Regions from separate parts of the Micromonospora sp. NPDC007271 genome, predicted to be linked through region 1. Evidence: riboswitches for the same ligand, from Rfam matches in the RefSeq annotation. Region 1 holds a riboswitch; each other region holds the start of a gene.
The links. A riboswitch is a leader RNA that binds a small molecule or an ion and turns the genes downstream of it on or off. The one in region 1 is predicted to bind cobalamin.
Positions count from the first base shown of each region.

Region 2: linked by a shared signal. The riboswitch ahead of ABZ570_RS15965 (ABC transporter substrate-binding protein) and the one ahead of ABZ570_RS28370 (acyl-CoA thioesterase) in region 1 are both predicted to bind cobalamin.
Region 3: linked by a shared signal. The riboswitch ahead of ABZ570_RS21870 (ABC transporter substrate-binding protein) and the one ahead of ABZ570_RS28370 (acyl-CoA thioesterase) in region 1 are both predicted to bind cobalamin.

Region 1 is NZ_JBEYER010000107.1:4,831-8,098, forward strand. Features, by position in the region: gene ABZ570_RS28360 (macro domain-containing protein) at 1-526, shown strand, start outside; gene ABZ570_RS28365 (LysE family translocator) at 638-1,261, opposite strand; gene ABZ570_RS28370 (acyl-CoA thioesterase) at 1,265-1,777, opposite strand; cobalamin riboswitch at 1,902-2,117, opposite strand; gene ABZ570_RS28375 (ribonucleotide-diphosphate reductase subunit beta) at 2,215-3,210, opposite strand; gene ABZ570_RS28380 (ribonucleoside-diphosphate reductase subunit alpha) at 3,246-3,268, opposite strand, start outside.
Region 2 is NZ_JBEYER010000038.1:28,342-31,609, reverse strand. Features, by position in the region: partial or broken gene ABZ570_RS15970 (M14 family metallopeptidase) at 45-1,337, shown strand; cobalamin riboswitch at 1,423-1,567, shown strand; gene ABZ570_RS15965 (ABC transporter substrate-binding protein) at 1,655-2,590, shown strand; gene ABZ570_RS15960 (iron ABC transporter permease) at 2,706-3,268, shown strand, end outside.
Region 3 is NZ_JBEYER010000063.1:1,185-4,452, forward strand. Features, by position in the region: gene ABZ570_RS21860 (maleylpyruvate isomerase N-terminal domain-containing protein) at 1-479, shown strand, start outside; gene ABZ570_RS21865 (IS3 family transposase) at 691-963, opposite strand; cobalamin riboswitch at 1,246-1,421, shown strand; gene ABZ570_RS21870 (ABC transporter substrate-binding protein) at 1,452-2,438, shown strand; gene ABZ570_RS21875 (iron chelate uptake ABC transporter family permease subunit) at 2,495-3,268, shown strand, end outside.

The sequences.
Region 1 (3,268 bases):
GGTCAGCCCGACCAACTCCCACGGGCGGATGGACGGCGGGGTCGACGCGGCCATCAAGCGGCACCTCGGGGCCGGCATCCAGCTGCGCGTCCAGCGGGCGATCCGCGATCAGTTCGCCGGTTCGCTGCCGATCGGCAGCGCCGTGTGTGTGGCGTCCGGGGCGACCAACCCGAAGTTCCTCATCTCGACGCCGACCATGGAGCAGTCGGCGGAGAACGTCAGCGAGACGTTGAACGTCGCGCTGGCGTGCGCCGCCGCGTTCCAGGCCATCCACGCGCAGAACGAGAAGGACCCGGGAAGCATCTCGTCGGTGGCCCTGGTCGGGATGGGCGCGGCGACCGGCCGGGTGCCCGCGCGAGTGTGCGCCAACCTGATGTGGACCGGCTACACGCTCTTCAACGACCACTACTTCCGGGACTACGACGACCTGCGGGAGACCATCTGCGCCCAGCTCGACGACCTCGACGCCCGCCCGGAGCAGGAGCGGGTGCGGGTGACGCCGCCCACGCCCGGCGTCCGTCGCTGAGGTCGCCCAGCGGGCGGCGACCGGGGCGGCGGGGGCGTCGGCCAGCAAGTCCACCCCAGGCAGCGCGGTTGGCCTGGAGTGAGAGCGCCCGCCCCCGTCACCCCGGCAGCGTCACCCGGCGGCCAGGCGAAGCCCCAGGGCGACGAAGGCGACCGCGCAGACCCGGTTGATCCGGCGCGACCAACGACCGTCGGCCAGGCGTCCGGCGAGCCGCCCGGCACCGGCGCCGAGGGCGACGTCGACGGTGAGCTGCACCGCGACGAACAGTCCGCCGAGCAGCACCAGTTGCGCGGTGACGTCGCCGGCCGCCGGCTCGACGAACTGCGGCAGGAACGCCACACTGAACAGGATCATCTTCGGGTTGAGCAGGTTGGTCACCAGCCCGCGCAGGAACGCCCGGCCGGCCCGGCCATCCTGCTCCGCCGCGACGGCGCCGGGCCCGCCGGTACCGCGCAGCGTCCGTATCCCGAGCACGATGAGGTACGCCGCGCCGGCCCATCTGATCGCGGTGAACAGCACCGGGGAGGCGGTGACCAGCGCAGCCAGGCCGCACACCACCGCAGCGACGTGCACCGCCTCGCCGGCGGCGACCCCCAGTGCGGCCACGACTCCCGCCCTGGCGCCGTACCGGACGGCGTTGGCGAGGACGAACATCATGTCCGGACCGGGGGTGATCATCAGCACCACGATCGCGGCGAGGTAGCCGGCGAGCGCCGGCACGGGCAGACCGAACACGAGTCAGCCCTCCCCGACGCCGTCGAGCAGGGCACGCCGCAGGGCCAGCCGGTGCTTCCGGCGGATCTCCGCCTCGCGGTAGCGGCGCCGGTCGCCGTCCGTCTGCGGAAGCAGCGGTGGCACCGGTCGCGGCTGGCCCGAATCGTCGACGGCCACCATGACCAGGTGGGCGGTCGCCACGTCGGTGGGTGGCACCGCCCGGTCCCACCGGTCGGCGGTCACCCTGACCGCCACCTCCATCGAACTGCGGCCGGCCCAGGTGATGCGGGCGTCCACGTGGACCACGTCGCCGACCCGCACCGCCCGGAGGAAGGCGGTCTCGTCGATGGCCGCGGTGACCGCCGGTCCGTCGGAATGGCGGGCGGCGACCACACCGGCGACGGAGTCGATGAGGTTGAGGATCCGGCCGCCGTGCACCGTGCCCATCAGGTTGGTGTGGTGCTGGTCCATGATCTGCGACAGGGTCAGGTGAGAGGCCGACGGTGGCCGGCCGGCGATCGTGATGGTGTCAGGCACCGTGGTCTGTCCGTCCTCGGAAAGCGGACCGCCGGCTCGGGGCACGCACGTCGAGGCCACACCGGACCGTCGTCCGGCGGGTCACCCGCCCGACCCACCCGCGAGGTCGACGGCAGCGCGCACACCTCGTGCGCGCAGCGCGGGCAGGTCTTCGGACTCGTGGGCGCGACCGGGGGACCGGTCTTCTACTGGCCGTCGCTTCCCGGGCCACGCGTGGCCCAGTGCTGATGACGGCGGTCGTTCCCACTCACCGCTGCGGGGCAGTCCCGGACTCGCACCGGGTTCCCTCTTACGACACCCGGCCGTCACGACCGGGCGAACCAGCGCCGCCGGAAAGCATATCCGCCGCCGGTCACCGGCCCGGGCGTCCGCGGGTCGGCTGTGAGGAAGCTCGCCCGCCGCCCGGGGCGGTGTCGCACCGCCCCGGGCACGGTCGCTCAGAAGTCGTCGTCGAAGGCGACGGTGCCGGTCACCCCGACCTGGTACGCGGACACCCGGCGCTCGAAGAAGTTCGACAGCTCCTGCACGTCCTGCAACTCCATGAAGGCGAGCGGGTTGGCCGACCCGTAGTGGGCGTCGAGGCCGAGCTGGACCAGGCGGCGGTCGGCGACATGCTGGAGGTACTCGCGCATGTCGGCCATGGGCAGCCCGGGCACCCCCTGGCCGAGCAGGTCCTCGGCGAACTGCACCTCGCACTCGACGGCCTCGGTGAGCATCTGCCGGACCTGGTCTGCGAGGTCGTCGTCGAACAGGTCCGGCTCCTCGGCGCGGACGGTGTCGACGACGTCGAAGGCGAACGCCATGTGCATCGACTCGTCGCGGAACACCCAGTTGGTGCCGGAGGCGAGGCCGTGCAGGAGGCCACGCGAGCGGAGGAAGTAGACGTAGGCGAACGCGCCGTAGAAGAACAGCCCCTCGATGCAGGCGGCGAAACAGATCAGGTTGAGCAGGAAGGCCCGCCGGTCCTGCCTGCTCCGCAACTCGCGTACGTGGTGGATGGAGTCGATCCAGCGGAAGCAGAACTCGGCCTTACGCCGGATCGACGGGATGTTCTCGATGGCGGCGAAGGCGACCGACCGTTCGGCCTCGTCGGGCACGTACGTGTCGAGGAGGTTGAGGTAGAACTGGACGTGCACCGCCTCCTCGAACAGTTGGCGGGACAGGTAGAGCCGGCCCTCCGGGCTGTTGACGTGCTGGTAGAGGTTGAGCACGAGATTGTTGGCGACGATGGTGTCGCCGGTGGCGAAGAACGCCACGAGCCGGCTGACCAGGTGCCGCTCGGCCGGGGTGAGGCGGTCGAGGTCGGCCAGGTCGGCGTGCAGGTCGACCTCCTCGACCGTCCAGGTGTTGCGGATCGCGTCGCGGTAGCGGTCGAAGAAGTGCGGGTAGCGCATCGGGCGGAGGGTGAGGTCCATCCCGGGGTCGAGCAGCATGGGTGCGGTCTCCGTGGTGAGGTCGGTCGGGGCGGTCACTGGCAGGCCTCGCAGGCCT
Region 2 (3,268 bases), on a different contig from region 1:
AAGTGTGCGGACAGCGGATCTTCCGTACCCCGAGGAGGTTGTCCATGGCCTTCCGCACGTCCCCGCTCCGCCGCCGGTTGGCGCTCGTCGCCGCCGTCGGCCTGACCCTCGTCACCGCCATCACCGGGCCGGCCGCCGCGCGGCCGGCCCCGGACCGGTCCGCCGAGCCGGCCGCCGTCGCCTACCGTGTCCTCGGTCCGCGTACGCTCGCCGACCGGAACGCGGTCGCCCGCACCGGCGCGGCGATCGACTACTCCGAACACGGCGTCCTGTACGTCACCGCCACCAGGGCGGAGGCCGCCGCGATCAGCCGGCTCGGCTTCCGGCTGGAGGAGGACGTGGCCCCGGCCGGCGACATCGGCACGTACGGCTTCCCGTCCGCCGACTCCAACTACCACGACTACGCGGAGTTGACCGCGGTGGTGAACAAGGTGGTCGCCGACCATCCCGCCATCGCCCGCAAGCTCAGCATCGGCCGGTCGTACGAGGGCCGGGACCTGATGGCGGTGAAGATCTCCGACAACGTCGGCACGGACGAGAACGAGCCGGAGATCCTCTTCAACGCCCAGCAGCACGCCCGCGAGCACCTGACCGTCGAGATGGCGATCTACCTGCTCAACCTCTTCACCGACAACTACGGCACCGACTCCCGGATCACCAACATCGTCAACTCGCGGGAGATCTGGATCGTCCCCACGATCAACCCGGACGGCAGCGAGTACGACATCGCCACCGGCTCGTACCGGTCCTGGCGGAAGAACCGGCAGCCCAACAGCGGCTCGTCGTACGTCGGCACCGACCTGAACCGGAACTGGTCGTACCAGTGGGGCTGCTGCGGCGGCTCGTCCGGCTCCACCTCCTCGGAGACCTACCGCGGGCCGTCCGCGTTCTCGGCGCCCGAGACGCAGGCGCTGCGCAACTTCGTCAACAGCCGGGTGGTCGGCGGGGTGCAGCAGATCAAGGCGAACATCGACTTCCACACCTATTCCCAGCTGGTGCTCTGGCCGTTCGGGTACACCACCGCGAACACCCCCAGCGGGATGACCGCCGACCAGTACAACACCTTCGCCGCCATCGGTCGGCAGATGGCGGCCAGCAACGGCTACACCCCCGAGCAGTCCAGCGACCTCTACATCGCCGACGGCACCAGCATCGACTGGATGTGGGGCAACCACCGCATCTGGGCGTACACCTTCGAGATGTACCCGGGGTCGGCCTCCGGCGGCGGCTTCTACCCGCCGGACGAGGTGATCCCGACGCAGACCGCCCGCAACAAGGAGGCGGTCCTGCTGCTCTCCGAGTACGCCGACTGCCCGTACCGGGCGATCGGCAAGCAGAGCACCTACTGCTGACCGCACCGTCGTGAATCCGTGGGTGGGGCCCCGGTCCACCCCCGCGGGGCCCCACCCACCCCCGCCCGTCCGGATGATCTCCGCTGGTCGTGCGCTACGGTGGCACCGACCAATCCGCAGCGAATCCGGTGCGAAACCGGCGCTGTCCCGCAACTGTGATGCCCCGTATCCCACGGGGACGAGCCAGGTCGCCTGCGGCACGGTCGCGACTCGCGCTCTCGAGGAAGGGCGCCTCGCGGACGGGTACGCCCAGGCGCTCCCTGTCGGCGAAGCACCACGCTCCTCGACCGACAGGAGGACCGATGTCCAGACGTACCCCCCGGCTCTTCGTCGCCGCCCTCGCGGCCGGCGCTCTCCTGCTCGGCGGCTGCGCCGAGAAGACCTCGACCGACACCCCCGCCGCCGGCAGCAGCTCGGCCGCCGCCTTCCCGGTCACCGTCGGCAAGCTGACCCTGGAGAAGCGCCCGGAGAAGATCGTCTCGCTGTCGCCGACCGCGACCGAGGTGCTCTTCGCGATCGGCGCCGGCAAGCAGGTCACCGCCGTCGACGACCAGTCGAACTACCCGCCGGAGGCGCCGAAGAGCGACCTCTCCGGCTTCCAGCCGAACGCCGAGGCGATCGCCGGCAAGAGCCCCGACCTGGTGGTGCTCTCCAACGACACCAACAAGATCGTCGACCAGCTCACCACGCTGAAGATCCCGGTGCTGCTCGCCCCGGCCGCGGCCACGCTCGACGACACGTACCAGCAGATCACCGACCTGGGCGCGCTGACCGGCCACCCGGGCGAGGCGGCCGACCTCACCAAGAAGATGAAGGACGAGATCGCCGCGCTCACCGGCAAGCTGCCGCAGCGCGCGCAGAAGCTCACCTACTTCCACGAGCTGGGCCCGGAGCTGTACACCGCGACCAGCAAGACCTTCATCGGCTCGATCTACGCCCTCGCCGGGCTGGCGAACATCGCCGACCCGTCCGACGCCGACGGCAAGAAGTTCGGCTACCCGCAGCTCTCCCAGGAGGTCATCGTCAAGGCGAACCCGGACTTCGTCTTCCTGTCCGACACCAAGTGCTGCCAGCAGACGCCGGAGACGGTCAAGGCCCGCAGCGGCTGGGCCGGCATCACCGCGGTGAAGAACAACCAGATCGTCGCCCTCGACGACGACATCGCCTCGCGCTGGGGCCCGCGCGTGGTCGACCTGCTGCGGGTCATCGTCGACGCCACCGCCAAGGTCCCGGCGTGACCTGCCGGTGAGCGTGCGACCAGCGGAATCCGTCGGCACGGCCGGGACGCTCGACACGTCCCGGCCCGCCGACGCGCGTACGGCCCGGCCGGGCGCCGCGGTCCGGCCGGCCGGGCTGCGCAAGCGCTGGCTGCTGGCCGGCCTCGGCGCGGTGCTGGTCGCGCTGGTCGCCGGGGTGTCCCTCGGTCCGGTCAGCCTGCCGCCCGGCAGCGTCGCCGCCGAGCTGCTCAACCTGCTGCCGGGAGTGCACCTGGAGAGCGGGCTCACCGAGCGCGAGATCGCCATCGTCACCGAGCTGCGGCTGCCCCGGGTCGTGCTCGGCCTGCTCGTCGGCGGACTGCTCGCCCTGGCCGGCGGCTGCTACCAGGGCGTCTTCCGGAACCCGCTGGCCGACCCGTACCTGCTGGGAGTGGCGGCCGGGGCCGGGCTCGCGGTGACCGCGGTGATCGCGCTCGGGGTCGGGGCGGGCGGGGCGATCAGCGGGATGCCGGTGACGATCCCGCTGGCCGCGTTCGCCGGATCGCTCGGCGCGGTCGCCCTGACGTACCTGCTCGGGGCGGCCGGCGGGCGCGGCCGGTCACCCGCCACGCTGATCCTTGCCGGGGTGGCGGTCTCGGCCTTCCTCGCCGCCGGGCAGACGTACCTGCTGCAACGGCACGCCGAGAGCATCCAGCAGGT
Region 3 (3,268 bases), on a different contig from region 1:
TGCTCGACGCGATTCGCGAGGCCGGCCCGGACCGCGGCTGCTGGACCTGGTGGGGCCGCTCGCAGGCCCCGGAGACCAGCGGAGCCGTGGCCCGGCACCAGATCCAGGAGATCGCCGTCCACACCTACGACGCCCAGCTCACCCAGGGGGCCGCACAGCCGCTGCCGACGGACGTCGCGGTCGAGGGCGTCGACGAGTTCCTGACGACCGTCTCGGCGACGACCGTCCCCTGGCCGTTCAAGCCGGCGACCATCGACCTGCACACGACCGAGGGCCGCTCCTGGCGCCTGACCCTCAACGCCGACGGCGTCCGCTGCGACGACCTCGCCGCCGACGCGGAGCCGGGCGACATGACGATGCGAGGCGCAGCGAGCGAACTGGTCCTCTACTTCTACGAGCGCGTCCCGCTCGACGGCCTGGAGACCACCGGCGACACCGAGCCGATGGAGCAGCTCGCAGACTGGGACCCGAACGCGTAAAACGCGCACTTGTGACGCATCTGTCGGTTGTGCGCGCGCTCCTGCGGGCGCCACTGGGTCCGGGGTTAGCGCAGGGCCTCGCGGCCGATGCGGATCACCCGACCGTGCACCTTGCGCAGGTAGGCGAGCAGTTTGCGGATGGACCAGCGGGTGAAGGGCTGGCTGAGCTTGGTCGGGCGGGTTAAGTTCCCCCGCTTTGATGGAGCGGTGGTTACCTGCTGCCGGCTGGAGCAGGGGTGGCGATAGTTGGCTCGGCTGGGTCGTGTTGACGGGTGCGCGAGGCGGCCTCGTACTCGTCGGGGCTGAGGTACCCGAGTTCCGTCTGGACGCGGCGGGTGTTGTACCAGCCGTCGATGCAGGCGAAGATCGTGTTTTCGGCCTCGTCGCGGTTGCGCCAGCTCGTGCGGTAGACGAGTTCGATCTTCAGCGTAGACCAGAGGTTTTCCATGGGTGCGTTGTCGAACGAGTCGCCGACGGAGCCCATGGAGGGCAGGATCGCGTTGTCCTGTAAGCGTTCTGAACCGCGGAACGATGTGTAGTTTCGGATTCAACCGATCGTCGCGACACCGGTGTGTTGGAGTGAGAGTAGCTGCGGGGCCGGTTCAGCAGCGAGTACAGCAGACCGGTCACCGGTCGAGCGACTTCGCTGAGCCGTTGGAGCGCGTCGTGCGTGGCTGATCGACGACACTTCACGCGAGCGAACACGGTGAACCAACGCGGTCTCCGACCATGACCTAGGCCACGGTGACGACACCGTGTGGTTTGGTTAGGGTGTCCTGGCCGTGGTGTTCGGGAAGCCGGTGTGAGACCGGTGCGGCCCTCGCCACTGTGATCGGGATGCTGGAGGCCACCGAAAAGGTCACTGGGCGCAATGCCTGGGAAGGCCGGCCGCCGGCGCACCACCCGTCAGCCAGGAGACCGGCCACGGCACCTGCACGACCCGTCCACGAGGTGCTGGAAGGTGGTCCCGCCATGCGGTCCCCGGTGTCCTGGCGCGTTGCTGCGCCGCTGTCCGTCCTGCTCGCCCTGATCAGCGGCTGCGCCGCGACCGGCGACAACAAGCCGGCCACCACGGCGCCCGCCGCGGCCGGGCCGGTCGCACTCACCAACTGCGGCACACCGGTCACGATCACAAAGCCCCCGGCGCGGGCGGTGACGCTGAACCAGTCTGCCACCGAGATCATGCTGGCGCTCGGGTTGCAGGACCGGATGGCCAGCACCGCCTACCTCGACGACCAGGTGCTGCCCGAGTACACCGCCGCGTACGCGAAGGTGCCGGTACTGGCCAAGGAGTACCCGTCGAAGGAGAAGCTGCTCGACACCGCGCCGGATTTTGTCTACGCCTCCTTCGCAAGTGCGTTCAGCGACGAGGGGGTCGGCGACCGCGCCGAGTGGCAGAAGCTGGGCGTGGCCACGTACATCTCCGCCGCCGGCTGCCCGAAAGACACGCGACCGGCGAAGCTGACGATGGATGACGTGTTCGCCGAGATCCGTGACATCGCCGGGATCTTCGGCGTAGGGGAGCGGGCCGAGACGCTGATCGCCGACCAGCAGGAGCGCATCGCGAAAGTGTCAGCGGGCGCGAAGGGCACGCGTGTGCTGTGGTGGGACGCCGGCACCGACGCGCCCAGTGCCGGCGCCTGCTGCGGCAGCCCGGCCATGATCATGTCCGCGGCCGGGGTCACCAACATCTTCGCCGACCTGAACGGCAGTTGGGCCGACACCAGCTGGGAGACCGTCGTCGAGCGTAACCCGAACGTCATCGTGCTCATCGACGCGAGCTGGGATCCCGCCGCCGCCAAGCAGGCGTTCCTCGAAAAGCACGCGACGCTCAAAGACCTGCCCGCCGTGAAGGACAAGCGGTACGTCGTCCTGGACTTCTCCTCCACCTCCGCGGGCGTGCGGAACGTGCTCGCCGTGGAGGCCCTGGCCCGGGGTGTCGGCGGGGTGGGCAACTGACCACCGCTACCGCCCAGCCGGCGCAGACCCCGGCGCGGCCGGTCCGGGCGGTGCGCATGGTGACCGTGGTGGTCGTGCTCGCGGGTTGCCTGTTGCTGTCGGTGACTGCGGCCGTGACCGTGGGGCCGGCGGACCTGTCCCTGGGCACCGTGTGGCTCGTCATCACCGACCATCTCGGCCTGACGAGCGCCGACGTGCCGCTGCTGCGCGACCACATCGTGTGGGAGCTGCGGCTGCCGAGGGTGCTGGGCGCCGCGGTGGTCGGCGCCGGGCTCGCCGCCTCCGGGGCGGTCATGCAGACCGTCACCCGCAACCCGCTCGCCGACCCGTACCTGCTGGGCGTCTCCTCCGGGGCGTCGCTGGGCGCCGTCGCCGTTCTGGTCCTCGGCCTCGGTGCGGGCACTGCGGCGCTCACCGGGGGCGCATTCGCGGGGGCGCTCGCCGCGTTCGCCGTCGTGGTCGCTGCCGCCGGCCGACGGGCGGTCCTGCGGCCGACCCGGGTGGTGCTGGCCGGCGTCGCCATCGCGCAGCTGTGCGCCGCGCTGACCTCGTTCGTGATCATCTGGGCGGCCGATCCGCACGCGACCCACAGCATCACCTTCTGGCTGTCCGGCTCGCTCGCCCGCGCCGACTGGGCCGCACTCGGGTGGGCGATGCCGGCGTTCGCGGCGGTGTTCGCCGTGATCCTCTGGTTTGCCCGGGCGCTCAACGCGTTCGCGTTCGGCGAGGAGGCCGCCGCCGCCCTCGGCGTCGACATCGGGCTTGTCCGGTGGCTGCTGCTGGTCACCACGGCGCTGCTGACCGCCGTGCTGGTCGCGATCAGCGGCGCG